DNA from 2 places in the Bradyrhizobium sp. USDA 3256 genome. Region 1 is predicted to be linked to the other one. Evidence: riboswitches for the same ligand, from Rfam matches in the RefSeq annotation. Region 1 holds a riboswitch; the other holds the start of a gene.
What was found. A riboswitch is a leader RNA that binds a small molecule or an ion and turns the genes downstream of it on or off. The one in region 1 is predicted to bind glycine.
Positions count from the first base shown of each region.

Region 2: another riboswitch for glycine. It lies ahead of gcvT (glycine cleavage system aminomethyltransferase GcvT); the one in region 1 lies ahead of ACVWY5_RS21705 (D-amino acid dehydrogenase).

Region 1 covers NZ_JBSSAE010000002.1:4,201,470-4,212,749, forward strand. Annotated here, with positions in the region: partial or broken gene ACVWY5_RS21650 (hypothetical protein) at 1-290, shown strand, start outside; gene ACVWY5_RS21655 (alpha/beta fold hydrolase) at 291-1,043, opposite strand; gene ACVWY5_RS21660 (hypothetical protein) at 1,101-2,234, opposite strand; gene ACVWY5_RS21665 (zinc-finger domain-containing protein) at 2,469-2,714, shown strand; gene ACVWY5_RS21670 (FAD-dependent monooxygenase) at 2,722-3,924, shown strand; gene ACVWY5_RS21675 (hypothetical protein) at 3,951-4,385, opposite strand; tRNA gene ACVWY5_RS21680 (tRNA-Leu) at 4,610-4,696, shown strand; gene ACVWY5_RS21685 (hypothetical protein) at 4,890-5,090, shown strand; gene ACVWY5_RS21690 (hypothetical protein) at 5,154-5,297, shown strand; gene ACVWY5_RS21695 (ABC transporter substrate-binding protein) at 5,367-6,986, opposite strand; gene ACVWY5_RS21700 (M20/M25/M40 family metallo-hydrolase) at 7,252-8,382, shown strand; glycine riboswitch at 8,474-8,580, shown strand; glycine riboswitch at 8,584-8,698, shown strand; gene ACVWY5_RS21705 (D-amino acid dehydrogenase) at 8,764-10,122, shown strand; gene ACVWY5_RS21710 (ABC transporter permease) at 10,283-11,224, shown strand; gene ACVWY5_RS21715 (ABC transporter permease) at 11,228-11,280, shown strand, end outside.
Region 2 covers NZ_JBSSAE010000002.1:4,363,321-4,374,600, forward strand. Annotated here, with positions in the region: gene ACVWY5_RS22465 (DUF3455 domain-containing protein) at 1-199, shown strand, start outside; gene ACVWY5_RS22470 (cyclic nucleotide-gated ion channel) at 303-1,553, opposite strand; gene alaS (alanine--tRNA ligase) at 1,565-4,252, opposite strand; glycine riboswitch at 4,455-4,543, shown strand; gene gcvT (glycine cleavage system aminomethyltransferase GcvT) at 4,684-5,829, shown strand; gene gcvH (glycine cleavage system protein GcvH) at 5,850-6,215, shown strand; gene gcvP (aminomethyl-transferring glycine dehydrogenase) at 6,239-9,112, shown strand; gene ACVWY5_RS22495 (acyl-CoA thioesterase) at 9,285-9,716, shown strand; gene ACVWY5_RS22500 (hypothetical protein) at 9,745-10,734, opposite strand; gene recA (recombinase RecA) at 10,879-11,280, opposite strand, start outside.

The DNA of each region.
Region 1 (11,280 bases):
AGCAACGCTGGCACCTCGACTTCACCGCGATCAACCGCATCCACGTGCCGGTCGCGCTGGGCTCGATGCTCCTGGTCGTCATCCTGTTCGGCCGCGGCCTGTGGCAACGGCGGCTCGACGATCTGACGCTGCTGGCGGGCACGGTCACGCTCGCCTTGCTCGGCAATGCCTTTGTCTGCGGCGTGATCTCGGGACCGCACGACCGCTACGGCGCGCGCATGGTGTGGGTCGCGACCTTCGTGGTGCTGATCGCGGCCGCGCGCGCCTTCGCCAGGGATGAAGCCGACGATCTATTTTCGGCGCGACAGGAAGTCGATGACCCCGGTCTTGTAGACCTTGTCGCCGACCGCCCGCATGTGATCGCGGTTCGGAATGTCGAGCACCTCCGAACCCGGAATGATCCGGCCGAGCGCTGACGCCGAGCCCGCGATCTCGTCCTTGCTGCCGACCGCGATCAGAACCGGCACGCGGATGCCGGCCGCCTCATCGCGCGTCATCAGGCGGCGCGAGCCGCGCAGGCAGGCGGCGAGCGCGCGGCGGTCGGATCGGGTCTGATCGGCAAAGGCGCGGAAGGTACGGCCGACCGGGTCGGTGACATCGTCGAGCGACGGCGCCTCCAGCGCCAGCGCGACCGCCTCGCCGGGGCCGCCGCCCTCGATCAGTCCGATGCCGATCCCACCGAGGATCGCCGAGCGCACCCGATCGGAATTCTCTCGCGCCAGGATCGCCGTCATCCGCGAGCCGAGCGAATAGCCCATGATGTCGGCGCGCGCGATTCCGAGATGGTCCATCAGCGCGATCACGTCGCCGGCCATGGTCGCGATCTCGTACTGCGCGGCATCGTAGAGCTTGGCGGATTCGCCGTGGCCGCGATTGTCGAGCGCGATCACCCGACGGCCGGCCTTGACGAGATCGGACACCCAGGTCGGGTAGATCCAGTTGACGTTCTTGCTCGAGGCAAAGCCGTGCACCAGCACGATCGGTTCGCCCGCGCCTTCGTCGATATAGGCAATTTCAACATCGCCGTGATGGAAACTCGGCATCATCCATTCCGTTTGTTCTTGGGATTTGCGATTGGCGATCGACCGGCGACCGCAAGCCTAACCCTGGGCGGGCATACTCGCCAAGGTAGCCTGAGCGGCCATCTGCCGCTTCAGGCGCAGCACCTTGCTTCGTCTGAGCCACCAGGCGGTGGCCCGTTCGGTGGTGGCCTTGATCGACGACAGGAAGCCGAACAGCGCCAGCAGGGCGCCGAACAGCCACATGGTGAGATTGAATGCCCCGGCCGCCAGCAGCAGCGCGCCGCGGCCGAGCAGCTTCAGGATCGCGCGGGTCTGTCCGCCTTTGACCTCGGCGATCCGCGCCGCCCGCGCGATCTCCTTCGGGTTCTCGGCGACCTTGAGCGTATCCCGCGCAGCGCGAACCCCGGCCGCCTCGCCGATGCGCCCGACGTCCTTGGCGACGCGCACCAGGGCGCCGGCCTTCTCGGCGCGGAAGGCCGCGCGGATCGCGGTTGCGGTTTCCACCGGCCGCAGCACCGAGCCGGATGCGACCGCCTCGCGCAGCGCCGGCTGGTCGACGACCTCGCGGGTCGAACGCCCGGCCCATTCGATCATCCCCTCGCTCAGCCGTCCCGCCTTGCGCGTATCCTTGACCAGCGTCAGCCCGGCGCGCAGCGGCCCGGCACCGCCGACCGACACATAGGTGGCCGCGGTCACCGCAAGCCCGGCGGCGGCGAGGCCGAGCACCAGCTGGTCGGTGTCCTCGCCCATCACGAGGTGCTTGCCCTCGCGCACGACGTCCCTGACATCACCGAACACGAACAGGTCGCCGGCGACGGTGCCGGACAGGCTTGCGACATCGTGGGCGTTGCCGGTCACCAGGCCGGTGGCAAAGCCCTTGGCGAAATGCACGCCGGATGATTGCTCGGCGCGCGCATCATCGACGCGCTTGGTGAGATCATCACTGAGCGCGATGTTCTTCTCGCCGGCGAGTTCGACAAAGCTGGCCGCAAGGTCGGCATCGCCGGAGGCCAGCGCCGCCTCGATATTGTCGGAGATCAACGCCGGGTTGTTGCGCAGCACGGAATTGAGCCTGATGTCGGCGAGCGCAGCGGGATCGTCCCGCGCCGCCAGCACGGTGCCGGCATCACGGGCGTGCGGCCAAATAGCCGCGCCCACGGCAGCACTTGCTGCCACGCCGACCACCGCCAAGCTGACGCGCACCCGATTCATTCCGCTAAAACCTCTAGTTTTATTCGCCTTGGAGATAGTGTGCCGTTTTTGCGACACAACGGCTCCGACCAAAGGAGGGCTTCTCTGGGACGACAAGATTGTGTCGAATTTGCATGAGCAAATGAGCCATCGGGGCTCTAGGAATCAACTGTTCCCGCCAGTATGGTGCGCGGCATTTCGCGATGCCGCATGCTGTTGATTGCGTCTGCCCATCGTTGCCATCAAGGTGAGAATATGTCCGACCACGTCGTCCCGCACTTCCATAACGATGCCGGTGTCTCGGTGATCGAAATCGGATCGCAGGAGTTCATGTGCGTCGGCGCCAACCCGCCGTTCGACCACCCGCACGTGTTCCTCGACCTCGGTAACGACAACGAGATTATCTGCCCGTACTGCTCGACGCTCTATCGCTTCGCGTCCGACCTCGCGGCCGGCGAAGCGCGGCCGCCGGAATGCGTGCTGAAAGACAAGGTCGCCTGACCGCTCCGTGGCGCTGACGCGAACCGTCATCGTTGCAGGCGCCGGGATCGGAGGACTGACGGCGTCGCTGACACTGGCGGCACAGGGCTTTCGCGTCGTCGTGCTGGAGAAGGCCGAACGGCTCGAGGAAGCCGGCGCCGGCATCCAGCTCTCTCCCAATGCGAGCCGCATCCTGGTCGAGCTCGGGCTGAAGGAACCGCTTGCGCGGCGCGCGGTCACGCCTGAATCCGTCAACATCCTGAGCGCACGAGCCGGTGGCGAGATCGCACGGATGCCGCTTGGCCAGGCCGCCGAGTTCCGCGCCGGCGCACCCTATTGGGTGATCCACCGCGCCGATTTGCAGGCCGCGCTGCAGGCCGCCGCGAGCGACCATCCCGATATCGATCTGCGGCTCGGCTGCCAGTTCGAGGATGTGACCAAGCATGCGCGAGGCCTCACGGTCGTCCAACGCCGCGGCAATTCACGGCAGGAGGAATTGGCCGTTGCGCTGATCGGCGCCGACGGCATCTGGTCGTCGGTGCGCGGGCATTTGTTTCCGGATGTACAGCCACAATTCTCCGGCCTGATCGCCTGGCGCGGCACGCTGGACGCCACCGCCCTGCCGCATGAATACACCGCACCGCGCGTACAGCTCTGGATGGGACCGGACGCGCATCTCGTCGCCTACCCCATCTCGGCCGGACGCCAGATCAACGTGGTCGCGATCGTATCGGGCACCTGGAACCGGCCGGGCTGGAGCGAGCCCGGCGACATCAACGAGATCAAGGGTGCATTCGCCACCGCGCGCTGGCCCGCGACAGCGCGGATGCTGATCGGCGCGGTCGACGGCTGGCGCAAATGGGCACTGTTCACCCTGCCCGACATCGGCCGCTGGAGCGAAGGCGCGGTGACGCTGCTCGGCGATGCCGCGCATGCGATGCTGCCGTTCGCCGCGCAAGGCGCCGGCATGGCGATCGAGGATGCGGCCGTGCTCGCCAAGGCGTTGAGGGACAGCACCGGGGAAAACACCGCAGGTATTCCCGCCGCGTTGAAGCGCTACGCACGGGTGCGGCGCGGGCGCGTGCTGAAAGTGCAGCGCCTGGCGCGGCAGCAGGGCCGCATCTATCATTTGCGCGGGCCGGCGGCGATCGCGCGCGATCTGGCGATCCGCGCCATTGGTCCGGAGCGCATGCTGGCGCGGCAGGACTGGATTTACGACTGGCGCGCCTGAGCTCGGCCAATCGCAACAACGCAGGCTTAGTGGACGAGGCCCCGTGGCGCGCGCGGGCCCTTCGCCGCCGGCGTGGGAGCAGCGGGGGCAGCGGCCGCAGGCGTGTCCGGCGGGCTTTCATGGCACTTGCCTTTGCGCCAGGCCTCATCCGCCAGCTTCTGCTGAGAGTGGATCGAGATCAGCTCGTTGCGATAGACCATCTCGGAGACGACAGTACCGCCGACGCCGGTCTCCGCCTTGGCCATCAATTTTTCCTGATCCGCCGCGCGGGTCTTGAGATTGCTGCGCTCGTTCTCGAGCTGCTTGCAATCATAAAGCTCGTACTTGGCGGGGTCGGCGAATGCCGACGGCACGGTGTCGCCGATCTGCGCGCAGCCGGAAACGCCCGCGGCCGAGGCGAGCAGCGCGATGACGGCCGCCGCGCGCGACAGCATCAGGCGGCGTGGGAAACGAACAGACATTCAGCTTTCTTAACCGGACAGTGTTGAGATTGCCTAAAGCAGCCACCGGTGTCCGGATTGAGGCTCAATCGCGGCGGCGCGCCGCTTATCCCAATGCTCGGCCTCCGAGGCAAATGGAATTGCGGGCCGCCGCTTAAGCCTTTGAAAGCTCACTTGTTAGCACCGGATAATGACAATTCCACTCGGCGCCCAAACGCGCTAAAAATCGGCGCGCCTGGCGCAACGCGGACGTGGCGGAACTGGTAGACGCAAGGGACTTAAAATCCCTCGATGGCAACGTCGTGTGGGTTCGACTCCCACCGCCCGCACCAGCCTTCGCATGCCGTGCGCGGACCCACTACTCGGGAGGGCCAGTGTCGCGGTGCTCGCCGCGTCGTGTCTTCCGGCGGTGGCGTGGTTCACACGCCGCAATCGCTGACTGTCTTACTCTTCCCGCATTGGAAATTCCGGCCGCGCAGTTCGCGGCCGTCGCATTTCGAAATCAATTTTGGTCGGAGATCGGCGATGGAGATTGCAAACTGCAATCGGATCGACGCTACGCCCGACGACCGCGCGCGGCGATGGATCCGCGCCGCGATCATGCTGTACGGACTGCTCGCGTTTGCCGCTGGAGCGGTGGTCTGGATGAACGGAACCGGTATCGGACCGACGCAGCTCACGAGCCTGTCGAGCCCGAGCAGCATGAGACCAGAGCACGGCGATTAGCGGTCGCCGGTTCGGAACCCGTGCACTGCATATTCGTTGTCATGCCGCAATTGGAGCATGACGATGACGAACGACGATCCATCCGCGCAGCGCGCAACCGACCAATGCGATCAGCGCAAGGAGCGTCCCTCCCCGCCGCAGAACGCACCACAAGGCGGGCCACCGCTCAGCGACGGACTGGAGCAGCTCCGCGACAGCCACACCTGACACGCGACAGCGCGAAAAGAAAATGGCCGGGACACGTCCCGGCCATTTGTTTTGCGCCAAGCCGCAGGCTTACTCGGACTTGTCGATGTTCCAGAAGATCGGCGTCGCCGGGCCGTCGAGCACGCCGGTCAGCGACTTCCGCCACGCGCTCGGAATGGTGTACTGGCCGAGCGGAACGTAGATCACCTGATCGTAGGCCTCGGTCTGGATTTCCGTGGCGATCTTCTTCTTTTCCTCAGCCGAGCCGGCGCGCGCGAACTTGTCACGCAGCTCCTCGATCTTCGGGTCTTCGGCCCAGCCGAACCAGCCGCCATTCTTGCCGCGACCGGTGATCGACGCGTTGACGATCGGATCGGAGACGTCGGCCGCGACCCAGTTTGTGAAGAACATGTTCCAGCCGCCCTCCTTGGGCGGCTTCTGGCTGGCGCGGCGGGTCACCACGGTCTGCCAGTCGGTGGCCTGCAGGTCGACCTTGAAGCCGGCCTCGCGCAACTGCTGCGCAGCCACGACCGGCTGGGCCTTCAAAGTCGTGACGTCGCCCGGCGCCATGATCACCACGGGGGTGCCGTCATAGCCGGATGCGGCGAGCGCCTTCTTGGCTTCCGCCAGGCCGTTGCCCTTCACCAGCGTTTCGGCCCCGACGTCGGTCTCGAGCGGCGTGCCGCAGACGAAGAAGGCGCCGCAGATCTTCTGGTACTTGGCGTTGCCGACCAGCGCGTCGAGCACGTCCTTCTGGTTCATCGCGAGGAACGCAGCCCGGCGCACCTTCGGGTTGTCGAACGGCGGATAGAGGAAGTTCATGCGTCCGAGGGTCTGGAAGCCGAACTTGTTCAGGACGTCGATCTTGAGATCCGGATTGGCTTCGAGCACCGGCAGCATGTCGAACGGAAGGTTCTCCATGAAATCGATGTCGCCGGATTGCAACGCGTTCACCGCGGTCTGCGCATCGGCCATCGTGACCCACTCGACGCGGTCGACCTTGACGACCTTGCCGCCCGCGGTCCAGCTCGCCGGCTCCTTGCGCGGCACGTAGTCCTTGTTCTTCTCATAGACCGCCTTCACGCCCGGCTGGAATTCCGCCTGCACGAATTTGAACGGTCCGGAGCCGATCTGTTCCGGGATCGGCTTGTCCGGCGGCGTCTCGGCAAGACGCTTCGGCATCATGAACGGCACGCGCGACGACGGCTTGCCGATCGATTCCAGCACGAGGCCGTAGGGTTCCTTCAGCTTCAGCGTGATGGTCTTGGCGTCGGTCGCCTCCAGGCTCGCGACGAAGTCCATCAGCTTCTGGCCCATGCCGTCGACTTTGCCCCAACGCTGCAGCGAGGCGACGCAGTCTTCCGCGGTGACCGGCGCGCCGTCGTGCCACTTCAGGCCGTCGCGCAGCGTGAACGTGTAGGTCAGCTTGTCGTCGGAAACCTTCCAGTCCGCCATCTGCGGCTGGATCTTGAAATTGGAATCCGTCGCCAGCAGCGTGTCATAGATCATGTAGCCATGATCGCGCGTGATGTAGGCCGTGGTCATGATCGGATCGATGACGCGCAGATCCGAGTGCATCACCGCGGTGATGGTCTTGCCCGCGGCCATCGCCTGCGGTGCGAATGACAATTCCTGCGGCGCGAACGACAGCGCGAGCGCCGTCAACGCGGCCGCTAGCGTGCGGTGTTTCCAACGCGAGATAGGGAACATGCAATCTCTCCTGACGTGTAACTGGTCAAAGCCGGCTTATTCGTTATGCACGCGGTTCGTTATTTAGGCGAACTAACATGCTGTATGGCTTGTGAAATCGAGACTTGCACCAAGCGCCAAGCGCGTCAATCGGTTTCAGGTCGCATCGGACGTACACAAACGAATGAGGCCGCGCGCCAGATTTTGGCTTTACAAAATCGTCGGCTGAGATTTTCGTAACGCGCGCGCGATGCCGGCGCCGTCAGAACAACAAGAGAGAACAACGATGAACCCCGCCAATCTCCCGTTTGATTCCGAAGCGATGCTGCAGGGCCTGCGCAGCTGGGTGGAATGCGAAAGCCCGACCTGGGACGCCGCCGCGGTCGAACGCATGCTCGATCTCGCCGCCCGCGAGATGGCGATCATGGGTGCGACGATCGAGCGCATCGCCGGACGCCAGGGCTTCGCGGGCTGCGTCCGCGCCCGTTTTCCCCATCCGAAACAAGGCCAGCCCGGCATCCTGATCGCCGGCCATCTGGACACCGTTCACCCCGTTGGCACCATCGAGAAGCTGAAGTGGCGGCGCGAAGGCAACAAGTGCTTCGGGCCGGGCATCTTCGACATGAAGGGCGGCAACTACCTGTCGATCGAGGCGATCAGGCAGTTGGCGCGCGCCTCCTTCACGACTCCGCTGCCGATCACCGTGCTGTTCACCCCCGACGAAGAAGTCGGCACGCCGTCGACGCGCGACATCATCGAGGCGGAAGCCGCGCGCAACAAATACGTGCTGGTGCCGGAGCCCGGCCGTCCGAACAACGGCGTCGTCACCGGCCGCTATGCGATCGCGCGCTTCAATCTGGAAGCCACCGGCAAGCCCAGCCATGCCGGCGCGACGCTGTCTTCCGGCCGCTCCGCGATCCGGGAGATGGCGCGGCAGATCATCGCCATCGACGGCATGACCACCGAGGACTGCACGTTCTCGGTCGGCATCGTGCATGGCGGCCAGTGGGTCAATTGCGTCGCGACGACCTGCACCGGCGAAGCGCTCAGCATGGCCAAGCGCCAGGCCGATCTCGACCGCGGCGTCGAGCGCATGCTGGCATTGTCGGGCACCGCCAACGACGTGAGCTTCAAGGTGACGCGCGGCGTCACTCGCCCGGTATGGGAGCCCGATGCGGGCACCATGGCGCTGTATGAAAAGGCAAAAGGCCTTGCGGCAGCGATGGGTCTCGATCTGCCGCACGGCAGCGCCGGCGGCGGCTCGGACGGCAACTTCACCGGCGCGATGGGCATCCCCACGCTCGACGGCCTCGGTGTACGCGGCGCCGATGCACATACGCTCAACGAGCATATCGAGGTCGACAGCCTTGCCGAACGCGGCCGCCTGATGGCGGCGCTGCTGGCGACGCTGGACTGACATCGATTGCACTGCACAACACGTTGGCACTGCCGGATCGAAATTTAGCCTTGTCCATTTTTAAGGCTTCGCCTACGGTCCGGCCGTCCAACGCGACGATGCGGGAGAGATCGAAGCGACAACATTCGTGTTGTTGCCTTCGGCGCCGACGGAGCAACCGCCCCGGAAACTCTCAGGCAAAAGGACTGTATCGTCAGGACGATCTGGAGAGAGACGAACATGGCCGCACATCAAGGGCCATGACGTCCACCGAAGGGGATAGTTCGCTTCCGGCCCCGGCCCGATGCGGATCAAGCTCTCAGGTACCGTGACAGATGGGGCGCCGATGCCGGTTTCACCGGCGGTTCGGCGACTCTAACCCACGGGAGCCTGAAAACCATCATGCCACACATCGCGATCATCGGCGCCGGCATCACCGGCGTAACGACGGCCTATGCCCTGCTTGAACGCGGCTACAAGGTGACTGTCCTCGACAGGCATCGCTACGCCGCGATGGAAACCTCGTTCGCCAATGGCGGACAGCTTTCCGCCAGCAACGCCGAAGTCTGGAACAGTGCTGCGACCATCCTGAAGGGGCTGCGCTGGATGCTGAGAAGCGACGCGCCGCTGCTGATGAACCCGAAGCCGAGCTGGCACAAATATTCCTGGATCGGCGAGTTCGTAGGTCACATCACGCGCTATCGCGGCAACACCATCGAGACCACAAAGCTCGCCATCGAAGCGCGCAAGCATCTGTTCTCGATCGCAGAGCGCGAGAACATCGCCTTCGATCTCGAGCGCTGCGGCATCCTGCACGTCTATCACGACAGGGCCGGCTTCGAAGCCGGCCTCAAGGTCAACACGCTGCTGCAGCAGGGCGGGCTCGACCGCCGGCCGGTGACCCCGGACGAGATCCGCGTCATCGAACCCGCGTTGCAGACGGCCTGCTATGGTGGTTTCTTCACGCCGTCGGACGCGACCGGCGATATCCACAAATTCACCCGCGGCCTCGCCGACGCCTGCATCCGCCGTGGCGCGAGCTTTGTCCATGAAGCCGACGTCGACACGATCGCGCGCGGCGATGACGGCTTCCGCATCGGCTGGAACGAAGCTGCTTCACATGATGCTGCGGTCGCGACGCGACGGCAGTTGCAGGCGGACGGGATCGTGATTTGCGCCGGCGTGGCGAGCCGCCACTTCGCCGGCCTGCTCAACGATCGCGTCAATGTCTATCCGGTGAAGGGCTATTCGATCACGGTGCAGCTCGATGCGCCGCAAAGCCGGAATGCCGCGCCCACCGTCAGCCTGCTCGATGAAGCTGCGAAGATCGTCACCAGCCGGCTCGGCGCCGACCGCTTCCGCGTCGCCGGCACCGCCGAGTTCAACGGCTTCAACCGCGACATTCGCGCCGATCGCATTCAACCGCTGGTGGACTGGGTGCGGCATCATTTCCCAGAGATCGATACGTCGAAAGTCGTGCCATGGGCGGGCTTGCGCCCGATGATGCCGAACATGATGCCGGTGGTTCGCGCCGGACGGATTCCGGGCGTGTTCTACAATACGGGCCACGGTCATCTCGGCTGGACACTGTCGGCCGCGACGGCGCAGATGGTGGCCCAGGCGATCGACGATTGGCGCGACCTCGACACGCCGCCGATGGCGCCGTCGATCGGTGCCGGGCTCGACGTGGATTCCAACGCGCGCAAAGCTGAAATCAATCCACCTTCCAGTGGACTGCTTCGAACTTCACCGGAGGAATAATCGCGGCCAACAGGACTGATTAGCTGCACCGCAAAAACCGCAGCACCGATGGCATGGGACTTGCTCAAGTTCTACCGTGAGTCTGCTACCATCTGTGCTACGGTCTGGTGTGCAACGGTCCCGCTGGGGACTTCATCGACCACAACCCAACGGATCAAATTTGCTCGGATATCTGCTTCGCCGCATCCTCGCCGCCATTCCCGTGATGGGCGTGGTGGCTCTGTTCGTGTTCCTGTTGCTGCGGCTGACGCCGGGCGACCCGGCCGCCATCCTCGCCGGCGACAACGCGACTCCCGAACAGCTCGAACGTATCAGGACCTCGCTTGGTCTGAACGAGCCGATCTACATCCAGTTCTACACCTGGATCGCCAAGCTGCTGCACGGCGACCTCGGCGTCTCCCTGATCTCGAATAAGCCGATCCTCGAAATGATCGTCCCGCGCCTCGAGCCCTCGATCTCGGTCGCGCTGGCCACCATCATCCTCTCGATCCTGGTGGCGGTGCCGCTCGGCGTGATCGCGGCCTGGAAGCACGGCACCTGGATCGACCGCTTCGTGATGGGGCTCTCGGTGCTCGGCTTCTCGGTGCCGGTGTTCGTGATCGGCTATGTGCTGATCCAGATCTTTGCGATCGATCTGCGCTGGGTTCCGGTACAGGGCTTCAAGAGCATCTCGGCCGGCTTCGGTCCGTTCTTCCAGCGCCTCATCCTGCCGACCTGCACGCTCTCCTTCATCTATGTCGCGCTGATCGCACGCATGACGCGAGCCTCGATGCTCGATGTGCTCGGCGAGGATTACGTGCGCACCGCGCGAGCCAAGGGCATCGGCGAGACCGGCGTGCTGTTGCGCCATGCGCTGCGCAACGCGGCCGTGCCGGTCATCACGGTGATCGGTTCCGGCTTCGCGCTCCTGATCTCGGGCGTCGTCGTCACCGAAAGCGTGTTCAACCTGCCCGGCATCGGCCGCCTCACCGTCGATGCGGTGCTGGCGCGCGATTATCCGGTGATCCAGGCCATGATCCTGTTGACGTCGGGTATCTACGTCGCGGTCAATCTGTTGATCGACCTCGCCTACACCCTGCTCGATCCTCGTATCCGGTACTGAGCAATGGCGATCGAAACCCTTCCCGAATCCTCGCTTCCCGTCACCCGGCCGTTCCG
Region 2 (11,280 bases), 160 kb from region 1:
ACCCGGCACCACCGCCGCCGATATTCCCTGGCTGAAGCTCGAGGTGATCGCCCACCGCAGCAACGGCCTGCTCTCGGGCGTCGCAACCGTGCAGCGGATCAACACCTCGGGCGGCGAGCTCAGCGGCGCCTGCGACAAATCAGGCGCGCTGAAAGGCGCGGCCTACTCGGCGGATTACGTGTTCCTGCGACGGGACTGAGGCTAAAGCGCGATGAGATTAGGTTGAATCGTCATCGCGCCTTAGCTCTTTGTTTGAGCATGATCTTTCCGGAAAACCGCTTCGCACTTTTCCGGATCATGCTTTAATCGCGGATGCCGCCGTCGGTCTCGCGCGGCGCCTGGGCGATCTCCGCGGCGGCCAGGTCGCCGCCGGCCGCGAGCGGATCGGCAAGCCGCGCCTCCGCGGTCTCCCGGACATGGGCGGCGAGCGCCGGCATGCGCTCGATCAGGGCATGGAAGTCCTGCGCATCGAGCACCAGCAGCTTGGTCTTGCGCGTCGCCGTCACCGTCCCCGAACGGCTGGTCCGCCGCAGCAGCGCGATCTCGCCGAAGAACGCGCCGTCGGAAAGCCGCACAAGCTGGCTCGGCAGGTCGATCTCGACCTCGCCCGCGGTGATGAAATACATCGATGACGCCGCATCGCCGCGCCGCACCAGCACCTCGCCGGCCTCGATGGTCTGCGACCGCAGCAGGCGCATGATGTCGGAAATATCGGCGGCGCCAAGATGCGAGAACAGCGGCACCCGCGCCAGCATGCCCCAGGTCACGACGAAGTCGCGGCGCCGGACCTCGTCGGCGAACGCAGTCGAGATGATCGCGACCGGCAGCGCGATCATCGCGAAGCCGACCACGATCGCGATCACCGTGACGGTCCGGCCGAGCGGCGTAATCGGGACGACGTCGCCGTAACCGACGGTGCCGAGCGTCACGATCGCCCACCACATCGCCTGCGGCATGGTGCCGAACTTGTCCGGCTGCACCCTGTGCTCGATGGCATAGAGCAGCGAGGCGAACAGCAGCACCGCGCCGGTCAGGATCACCACGCAGCCGAACAGCGTGCGCCGCTCGGCGTGCAGTGCCGCCAGCAGCGAGCGCATCGCGGTCGAATAGCGCACCAGCTTGAGGAACGGCAGCATGCCGAACAGCACCAGCGCGGTCTTGTCGCCGACGACAAGCGCGATGGCCGACGGCAGGAAGGCGAGCAGGTCGATCACGCCGAGCGCCGAGAAGGCGTATTCCAGCCGCGCCCGCGCCGGCGTCATGTCGCGCAAGGAGTGGCCGACCACGCTCCAGAGCCGCGCGGCATATTCCAGCGCGAAGGCGATGACCGCCGCGATCTCGATGGTCGTCAGCAGCCAGCCGAACTGCGCGTCGATCTCGGGCACGGAGGCCAGAATCGCCGCCAGCACGTCGACGGCGATGATGGCGACGATGACCCGGGCAAACCGCAAGCCGCCCGAATGCGGCAGATCATCGCGTTCGAGCAGCTCGTAGAGACGGTCGCGCAGCCCGGGATCGCTGATCGTGGGCCTACCCGGAGCCGTCGCCACGATCAGACTCTCCGTCAGGCGCCGGCCGATGCCTGTTGAGTCATGGCCTGTTCGATCGCCGACAGCGCGGCGTCTGCCTTGGCGCCGTCGGGTCCGCCGGCCTGCGCCATGTCGGGCCGGCCGCCGCCGCCCTTGCCGCCGAGCACCTCGGAGCCCTTGCGCACGAGCTCGACCGCGTTGAACCGCGCGGTCAGATCGGCGGTGACGCCGACCACGATGCCGGCCTTGCCGTCCTCGGTGACGCCGACGATCGCGACCACGCCCGAGCCGATCTGCTTCTTGCCGTCGTCGACGAGACTCTTGAGATCCTTGGTCTCGACGCCCTCGACCGCGCGTGCCAGCAGCTTGACATTGCCGACCTCGCGAACGGCGGAGGCCGCGCCGTTCGACGCACCGCCGCCACCCATCGCGAGCTTCTTGCGGGCGTCAGACAGATCGCGCTCGAGCCTCTTGCGCTCTTCCATCAGCGCGGCGATGCGCGCCGGCACGTCGTCGATCGTGGTGCGCAGCTCCAGCGCCGCGGTCTTGGCCAGCGCGATGGTGTCGTTGGCGTGCTTGCGCGCGTGATGCCCGGTCAGCGCCTCGATGCGGCGGACGCCGGACGCCACCGCGCCCTCGCTGGTCACCGAGATCATGCCGATGTCGCCGGTGCGGCGGACATGGGTGCCGCCGCAGAGCTCGACCGACCAGCCGAACGCGTTCTGGCCGTGATCGCGGGCGCCCTTGCCCATCGACACGACGCGAACCTCGTCGCCATACTTCTCGCCAAATAGCGCGCGGGCACCGGCCTCGCGGGCATCGTCGACGCCCATGACCCGGGTCGTGACCTCGTCATTCTCCAGCACGACATCGTTGGCGATGTCCTCGATCCGGGCGAGCTCTTCCGGCGTGATCTGCTTCGGATGCACGAAGTCGAAGCGCAGCCGGTCCGGCGTGACCAGCGAGCCGCGCTGCGCGATGTGATCGCCAAGCACCTGGCGCAGCGCCTCGTGCAACAGATGCGTCGCCGAATGGTTGGCGCGGATCGACGAGCGCCTGGTGTGGTCGACCTCGAGCTGCAGCGCGGTGCCGACGCCGAGCGTGCCCTGCTCCACCGTGCCGAGATGCACGAACAGATCGCCGGCCTTCTTCTGCGTGTCGGCGACGCGGAACTTGACGCCCTCGCCGGTCAGCACGCCGGTGTCGCCGACCTGGCCGCCGGACTCGCCGTAGAACGGGGTCTGGTTCAGCACGATCGCGCCGCTCTCGCCGGCCTTCAGGCTCTCGACCTCGGCGCCGTCCTTGATCAGCGCCGTCACCGCGCCTTCCGCGCTCTCGGTCTCGTAGCCGAGGAATTCGGTCGCGCCGAGCTTCTCGCGCAGCGGGAACCAGGTCGCCTCGCTCGCCGCCTCGCCCGAGCCTGCCCAGGAGGCACGCGCCTTCACGCGCTGCCGCTCCATCGCGTCGGTGAACGACGCCTGGTCGACGCTGATGCCGCGCGACTTCAGCGCGTCCTGCGTCAGATCGAGCGGGAAGCCGTAGGTGTCGTACAGCGTGAACGCGGTGTCGCCGTCGAACATGTCGCCCTTCTTGAGGCCGGCGCTCTTCTCGTCGAGGATCGACAGGCCGCGCGCCAGCGTCTTGCGGAAGCGCGTCTCTTCCAGCCGCACCGTCTCCTCGATCAGCTTCTCGGCGCGGACCAGGTCCGGATAGGCCTGGCCCATCTCGCGGACCAGCGCCCAGACCAGGCGATGCATCAGCGGCTCGCTCGCGCCCAAGAGCTGCGCATGGCGCATCGCGCGGCGCATGATCCGGCGCAGCACGTAGCCGCGGCCCTCGTTCGACGGCAGCACGCCGTCGGTGATCAGGAATGCCGACGAGCGCAGGTGGTCGGCGATCACGCGGTACGACCCGACGTTCTGCTCGTTCGGACCGTGGCCGAGGGTCGACGCGGCGGCATCGATCAAATTGCGGAACAGATCGGTCTCGAACACGCTCTCGACGCCCTGCAGGATGCAGGCCATGCGCTCGAGCCCCATGCCGGTGTCGATCGAGGGACGTGGCAGCGCCACGCGCTCCTCCTTCGTCACCTGCTCGTACTGCATGAACACCAGGTTCCAGAATTCGAGGAAGCGATCGCCATCCTCCTCCGGGCTGCCCGGAGGTCCGCCCCAGATGTGCTCGCCGCGGTCGATGAAGATTTCGGAGCACGGACCGCACGGACCGGTGTCGCCCATCGCCCAGAAATTGTCCGACGTCGGGATGCGGATGATGCGGTCGTCCGAGAAGCCCGCGATCTTCTTCCAGTGGCCGGCCGCCTCGTCGTCGGTGTGGTAGACGGTGACCAGCAGCTTGTCCTTCTTCAGCCCGAAATCCTTGGTGATCAGATTCCAGGCGAGCTCGATCGCGCGCTCCTTGAAGTAATCGCCGAACGAGAAGTTGCCGAGCATCTCGAAGAAGGTGAGATGGCGCGCGGTGTAGCCGACATTGTCGAGGTCGTTATGCTTGCCGCCGGCGCGCACGCACTTCTGCGACGTCGTGGCGCGCTGATAGCCGCGCTTCTCGACGCCGGTGAAGACGTTCTTGAACTGCACCATGCCGGCATTGGTGAACATCAAGGTCGGGTCGTTGCGCGGAACCAGCGGCGACGAGGCCACGATCTCGTGCCCGTTCTCCTTGAAGAAGTTCAGAAATGTCGACCTGATGTCGTTGACGCTGCTCATGTTCATCCAATCGGAAAAAAGGGCCGGCCAGCCGCAAAAAGGCGTCATTTTCCGGCCGAACGCTTTTAGACATTGCCAGCTGCGGTGTCCAGAAACTGTGCAGGCGGATCATGGGCTTGCCGCGGCAGCACAAAGCCCATTGGATAGTTGCTGCAGCTGCGTTGACAGTCTTGGTGGCGCCGTGTTTTCTACCTACCTATACCTAGTCACGTCGGGAGAGACCGGCCTTACCGCCGGCGCCGAAGGAGCAACCGCCCCGGAAACTCTCAGGCAAAAGGACCGCGTGACGTCTGACATCTGGAAAGAGATGCTGGGGTTCGCCCCGATGCGTCCGCCGACGGGATAATACTCTCAGGCACAGCGACAGATGGGGCTTTCTGCAGGTTTCTCAAGGGGAAATGGGTCCCCGCGGGAACCGCGAGGGCCCTGTGATGCTTGCGCACGAAACCTCCCCGCTGAAACAGACCCCGCTGCACGCGCTGCACCTGGCGCGCGGCGCCAAGATGGTGCCGTTTGCCGGCTATGACATGCCGGTGCAATACGCGGCCGGCGTGCTGAAGGAGCATCTGCACACCCGCAAGGAAGCCGGCCTGTTCGATGTGTCGCACATGGGCCAGCTCGTGTTGAAGGCCAAATCCGGTAAGGTCGCCGACGCCGCGCTCGCGCTGGAAAAACTGGTGCCGCAGGACATCGTCGGTGTCGCACCGGGACGGCAGCGCTACGCGCAATTCACCAACAATGATGGTGGCCTGCTCGACGACCTGATGGTGGCGAATTTCGGCGATCACCTGTTCCTGGTGGTCAACGCCGCCTGCAAGGCCGAGGACGAGGCGCATCTGCGTGCGAATCTCTCCGACGCCTGCGAGATCGTCTCGCTGGCCGACCGCGTGCTGATCGCACTGCAGGGGCCGAAAGCCGAATCGGCGCTGGCGAAACTTTGTGCAGATGTCGGTTCGATGAAATTCATGGACGCCGGTCCGCGCCGCGTCGGCGACGTCGACTGCTTCGTCTCGCGCTCCGGCTATACCGGCGAGGACGGCTTTGAGATTTCCGTGCCCGCGGACAAGGCGGAAGCCCTGGTCACCGCGCTGCTCGACAATCCCGACGTGCTGCCGATCGGGCTCGGCGCGCGCGACAGCCTGCGGCTCGAAGCCGGGCTGTGCCTCTATGGCCACGACATCGACACCACGACGACGCCGGTCGAAGGCGCGCTGGAATGGTCGGTGCAGAAGGTTCGCCGCAGCGGCGGCGCCCGCGCCGGCGGCTTCCCCGGCGCCGACAAGATTCTCGCGCAATTCGCAGATGGCGCCGCGCGCCGGCGGGTCGGCCTGAAGCCCGACGGCCGCGCACCGGTGCGCGAAGGCGCCGCGCTGTTCGCCGATGCCGGCTCGACCGAGCAGATCGGCAAGGTGACCTCGGGCGGCTTCGGCCCGAGCCTCAATGCGCCGGTCGCGATGGGCTATCTGCCTACCGCCCTTTCCGCGGTCGGCACCACCGTTTTCGCCGAAGTGCGAGGCCAGCGGCTGCCGCTCAAGGTCGCCGCCACGCCCTTCGTCCCCAATACCTACAAACGCTGAACGCCAAAGGATCGATCCCCATGACGACGCTGTACACGTCCGACCACGAATGGCTCCGCATCGAGGGCGACGTCGCCACGATCGGGATCACCGACTATGCGCAGTCGCAGCTCGGCGACGTGGTGTTCGTCGAACTGCCCAAGGTCGGCCGCAGCCTGAAGAAGGCCGAGGCCGCCGCTGTGGTGGAATCCGTCAAGGCCGCTTCCGACGTCTACGCGCCGATCACCGGCGAGGTGGTCGAGGTCAACGACGCGCTCGCCGCCGAGCCCGCGCTGGTCAATTCGGACGCCGGCGGCAAGGCCTGGTTCTTCAAGCTGAAGATTGCCGACAAGGGCGAGCTCGGCGGCCTGATGGACGAGGCCGCCTACGCCGCGCACACCGCCTAAAGGATCACCCCGAGGATCACGTCATGAACGCGCCCTTCAAGCCGATCAACGAAGCCGCCACCGATTTCGTCCGCCGCCACATCGGACCGTCGCCGCGCGACGTCAACGCGATGCTGGAGACGGTCGGCGCCGCGAGCCTGCAGGCGCTGATGAACGAGACGCTGCCGGCGTCGATCCGGCAGAAGGCGCCGCTCGATCTCGGCCGGGCGCTGAGCGAGACCGAGGCGCTCGCGCATATGAGCGAGCTCGCCGCGCAGAACCAGGTGTTCACCTCGCTGATCGGCCAGGGCTATTCGGGGACCATCCTGCCCGCGGTGATCCAGCGCAACATTCTGGAGAACCCGGCCTGGTACACCGCCTATACGCCGTACCAGCCGGAGATCAGCCAGGGCCGGCTCGAGGCGCTGTTCAACTTCCAGACCATGATCTGCGATCTCACCGGGCTCGACGTCGCCAACGCCTCGCTGCTCGACGAGGCGACCGCGGCGGCGGAAGCGATGGCGCTCGCCGAGCGCCACTCGCAGGTCAAGGCGAAGGTGTTCTTCGTCGACAAGGAGGTGCATCCGCAGACGCTGGCGGTGATGCGCACGCGCGCCGCGCCGCTGGGCTGGGCGCTGGTGGTCGGCGATCCCCTGACCGAGCTCGACAACGCCGATGTACTCGGCGCGCTGCTGCAATATCCGGGCACATCGGGCGCGGTACGCGACCTTAAGCCTGCTATCGCCTCGCTGCGCGCCAAGGGCGCGCTGGCGATCGTTGCCGCCGACCTGCTGTCGCTGACGCTGCTCGCGTCGCCGGGCGAGCTCGGCGCCGACATCGCGATCGGTTCGGCGCAGCGGTTCGGCGTGCCGATGGGGTACGGCGGACCGCACGCCGCCTACATGGCGGTGCGCGACACGCTGAAGCGCTCGCTGCCCGGCCGCATCGTCGGCCTCTCGGTGGATTCGCGTGGGGCACCGGCCTATCGCCTCGCCCTGCAGACCCGCGAGCAGCACATCCGCCGCGAGAAGGCGACCTCGAACATCTGCACCGCGCAGGTGCTGCTCGCCGTGATCGCCTCGATGTATGCGGTCTATCACGGTCCGGAGGGCCTGACCCATATCGCACGCAGCGTGCATCGCCGCGCCACCGTGCTTGCCGCCGGCCTGCGCAAGCTCGGCTTTGCGCCGACCAGCGAAGCGTTCTTCGATACCGTGACGGTCGAGGCAGGCAGCAAGCAGATCGAGCTCGTCACCCGCGCGCTGGCGGAGCGGATCAATCTGCGCGTCGGCGCGACCACGCTCGGCATCGCGCTCGACGAGACCACGACGCCGGAGACGGTCGAGGCGGTGTGGCGCGTGTTCGGCGGCAAGCTCAGCTATGCCGAGATCGAGGCCGGCGCGCACGAGGCGCTGCCGAAGGAGCTGCGGCGCACCAGCGCCTTCCTCACCCATCCGGTGTTCAACACGCACCGTTCCGAGACCGAGCTGCTGCGCTACATGCGCAAGCTCAGTGATCGTGACCTCGCGCTCGACCGCGCGATGATCCCGCTCGGCTCCTGCACGATGAAGCTCAACGCCACCACCGAAATGATCCCGCTGACCTGGCCGGCGTTCGGCAACCTGCATCCGTTCGCGCCCGCGGATCAGGCCAAGGGCTATCACGCGCTGTTCAAGCGGCTGGAGCAATGGCTGTGCGACATCACCGGCTATGATGCGGTCTCGCTGCAGCCGAACTCCGGCGCGCAGGGCGAATATGCCGGACTGCTGGCGATCCGGGGTTATCACCTGGCGCGCGGCGAGCCGCACCGCAAGGTGTGCCTGATCCCCTCCTCCGCGCACGGCACCAATCCGGCCTCGGCGGCGATGGTCGGCATGGAGGTCGTGGTGGTGGCGTGCGATGCGCGCGGCGACGTCGACGTCAATGATCTCCGCGCCAAGGCCGAGAAGCACTCCGCCAACCTGGCCGCCGTCATGATCACCTATCCGTCGACCCACGGCGTGTTCGAGGAACATATCCGCGAGATCTGCGACATCGTGCATGCCCATGGCGGCCAGGTCTATCTCGACGGCGCCAACATGAACGCGCAGGTCGGGCTGTCGCGGCCCGGCGACTACGGCGCCGATGTCAGCCATCTCAACCTGCACAAGACCTTCTGCATTCCGCATGGCGGCGGCGGCCCGGGCATGGGCCCGATCGGCGTGAAGGCGCATCTTGCGCCCTATCTGCCGGGCCATCCCGCGACCGTCGGCGCGACGGCGCACGCGATCGGCCCGGTATCGGCCGCGCCGTTCGGCTCGGCGTCGATCCTGACCATCTCCTACATCTACATCCTGATGATGGGGGGCGAAGGTCTGACGCGGGCGACCGAGATCGCGATTCTCAATGCCAACTACATCGCCGCACGGCTGCAGCCGCACTTCCCGGTGCTGTACCGCAACGAGCGCGGCCGCGTCGCGCATGAGTGCATCGTCGATCCGCGGCCGCTGAAGACGACCAGCGGCGTCACCGTCGACGACATCGCCAAACGCCTGATCGACTACGGCTTCCACGCGCCGACCATGAGCTTCCCGGTGGCGGGCACGCTGATGATCGAGCCGACGGAATCGGAATCGAAGTTCGAGATCGACCGCTTCTGCGACGCCATGATCGCGATCCGCGACGAAATCGCGGAGATCGAGAAGGGCCGCTGGAAGGTCGAGGCCTCGCCGCTGCGCCACGCGCCGCATACCGTCCACGACATCGCCGACGATGCCTGGAACAGGGCCTATACCCGCGCCGAGGGCTGCTTCCCGGCCGGCGTGTCGCGTTCCGACAAATACTGGAGCCCGGTCGGCCGCGTCGACAACGTCTATGGCGACCGCAATCTGGTGTGCTCGTGCCCGCCGGTCGAGGATTACGCGCAGGCGGCGGAGTAAGGAGCTACTGCAGCTATGTGGCGTTGCGTCTCTGACGCCTGATTCACTCGGTGTCATTCCGGGGCTCGCGAAGCGAGAACCCGGAATCTCGATCCACGACCTCTGGATTCCGGGTTCGCGACTTCGTCGCGCCCCGGAATGACGGACTGGCCCGCCCGCGGCAGGAGGAAACATGCGCGAGGAATTCTGGTTCCATTTCCCGTTTCGCGTCCGCTATTCGGAGGTCGACGCGCAGGCCGTGGTGTTCAACGCGCACTACCTCACCTATTTCGACACCGCCATCACCGAATATTTCCGCGCGCTGGGCTACGATTATCTCGGCGAGGTGGCGCGGACCGGGATCGACTTCCACACCGTGAAATCGGTCGTCGAGTACAAGGCGCCGATCCGGTTCGACGAGGACATCGAGGTCTGCGTCCGGGTCGCGCGGATCGGTCGCTCCTCGATCAATCTTGCGCTCGCGATCTTCGCCAAGGGCTCCGATGACCTGCGCGCCACCGGCGAGATCATCTGGGTCGCGACCGACCAGAAGACGCACCAGTCGGTCGCCGTGACCGAGGATTTGCGGGCACTGATCGCGAGCCGCGAAAAGGCGCTGGCGTAACGCGGCCCTGCCGGCGGCGCGGTGTCGATCAAACCTGCGGAGCGACCAAGCTGGGGCTCTCGGTATCCCAGCGCCACAGCCGCTCATTGGTCAATTTGGTGCCGCCCCACCAGCGATGGATCGTGTTGTACTGGCTGAAGTCGAGCTCGCGATCCGACACTTCCTGGCCGAAATCGGTGAGCGACAACCGACTGTACAGGAGTCGTTCTCGTCGGGCCTTCAAATCGTCGGCCCCCTCGATCTCGGCGGGGAATCCGGTCAGGACCGGTGATGGACAATCGGCGAGCCGGTCCAGGATCAGCTCCGCTTCCTGAAAATCGAACACGCCGCGCTCCCTGTTCAGCTCGCTCGAAAGGACCTGTGGGCTTGTCTTGCCGTCGGCGACGAGATCCAGCATCCGCGGTTCGGACGCGCCGAGGCCGGTGTCTCGCCCGGGCAGCTCCTCGAGCAACGCAATCAGCGCCGCGCGGAGCTGCGGGATGGCCGACAGATCCTGCATGAGAAGGTCGAAACAGGGCTCGGGCGTCGGAGCGCGATAGGCATTCCAGGCGCGACTGGCCAATTCCAGCCGATCATCCGTCACCGCAAGTGCAGGCAATCGCCATTTCGCCGAGCTCTCACTTCGGTACCTGCCGATCTCGACATCGGTCTGGACCAGCTTGAGCTTCGCTACGATGTGGCGGTGCGGGCGGAGCACGAGCAACCAGGCCAGCACCAGCTGGTCATTCGGCTGAGGATCGGCCCATAGCTCGACCCTGTCGCAACGCTCACACAGCTCGACAAGTCCGACGTCCCGACCAATCGAGCCGGTCCATCTTGAACTGTCGAAGTCGAGCCAGTGCGTGTCGAAATCGACATGCTTTGCAGAACGCGGTTCCAGCAGGGTCGTGAGGTCAGCCGACGAGGGCATTTTCCTCCAAACGAAGCGCGGCCTCAAGCCGACGACGATATCCGCCCTTCCCGCCTGCCTCAGGCGATAGCTCGCGAGATCGCTTGTCGCCAGGATCAGACTCGTCACGACGCTCTCCAGCTACGCACGGTGGCATCAGCACCGCAAGCTGAGGATCAACTGCTTCACGAAACACACACAAAACCAAACGGGCGCCGAAGACGTCGGCAACTCAACGTCCTCAGCGCCCGCTTGCAGCGAAATAATTGAGCCTTACTCTTCCGTCGGCTCCTCGCCCTCGGCGTCGCGCTCGGGCGTGCCGGCGAGGATCTGCTCGGAGATCAGGCCGGAGTTCTGCCGGATCGCGGCTTCGATCTTGGCGGTGATGTCGGGATTCGACTTCAGGAATGCCTTGGAATTCTCGCGGCCCTGGCCGAGCCGCTGGCTGTCATAGGAGAACCAGGCGCCGGACTTCTCGACGATGCCGGCCTTGACGCCGAGGTCGAGGATCTCGCCCATCTTGGACACGCCCTCGCCATACATGATGTCGAACTCGACCTGCTTGAAGGGCGGCGCCAGCTTGTTCTTCACCACCTTGACGCGGGTGGTGTTGCCGACCACCTCGTCGCGCTCCTTGATCGCGCCGATGCGGCGGATGTCGAGGCGGACCGAAGC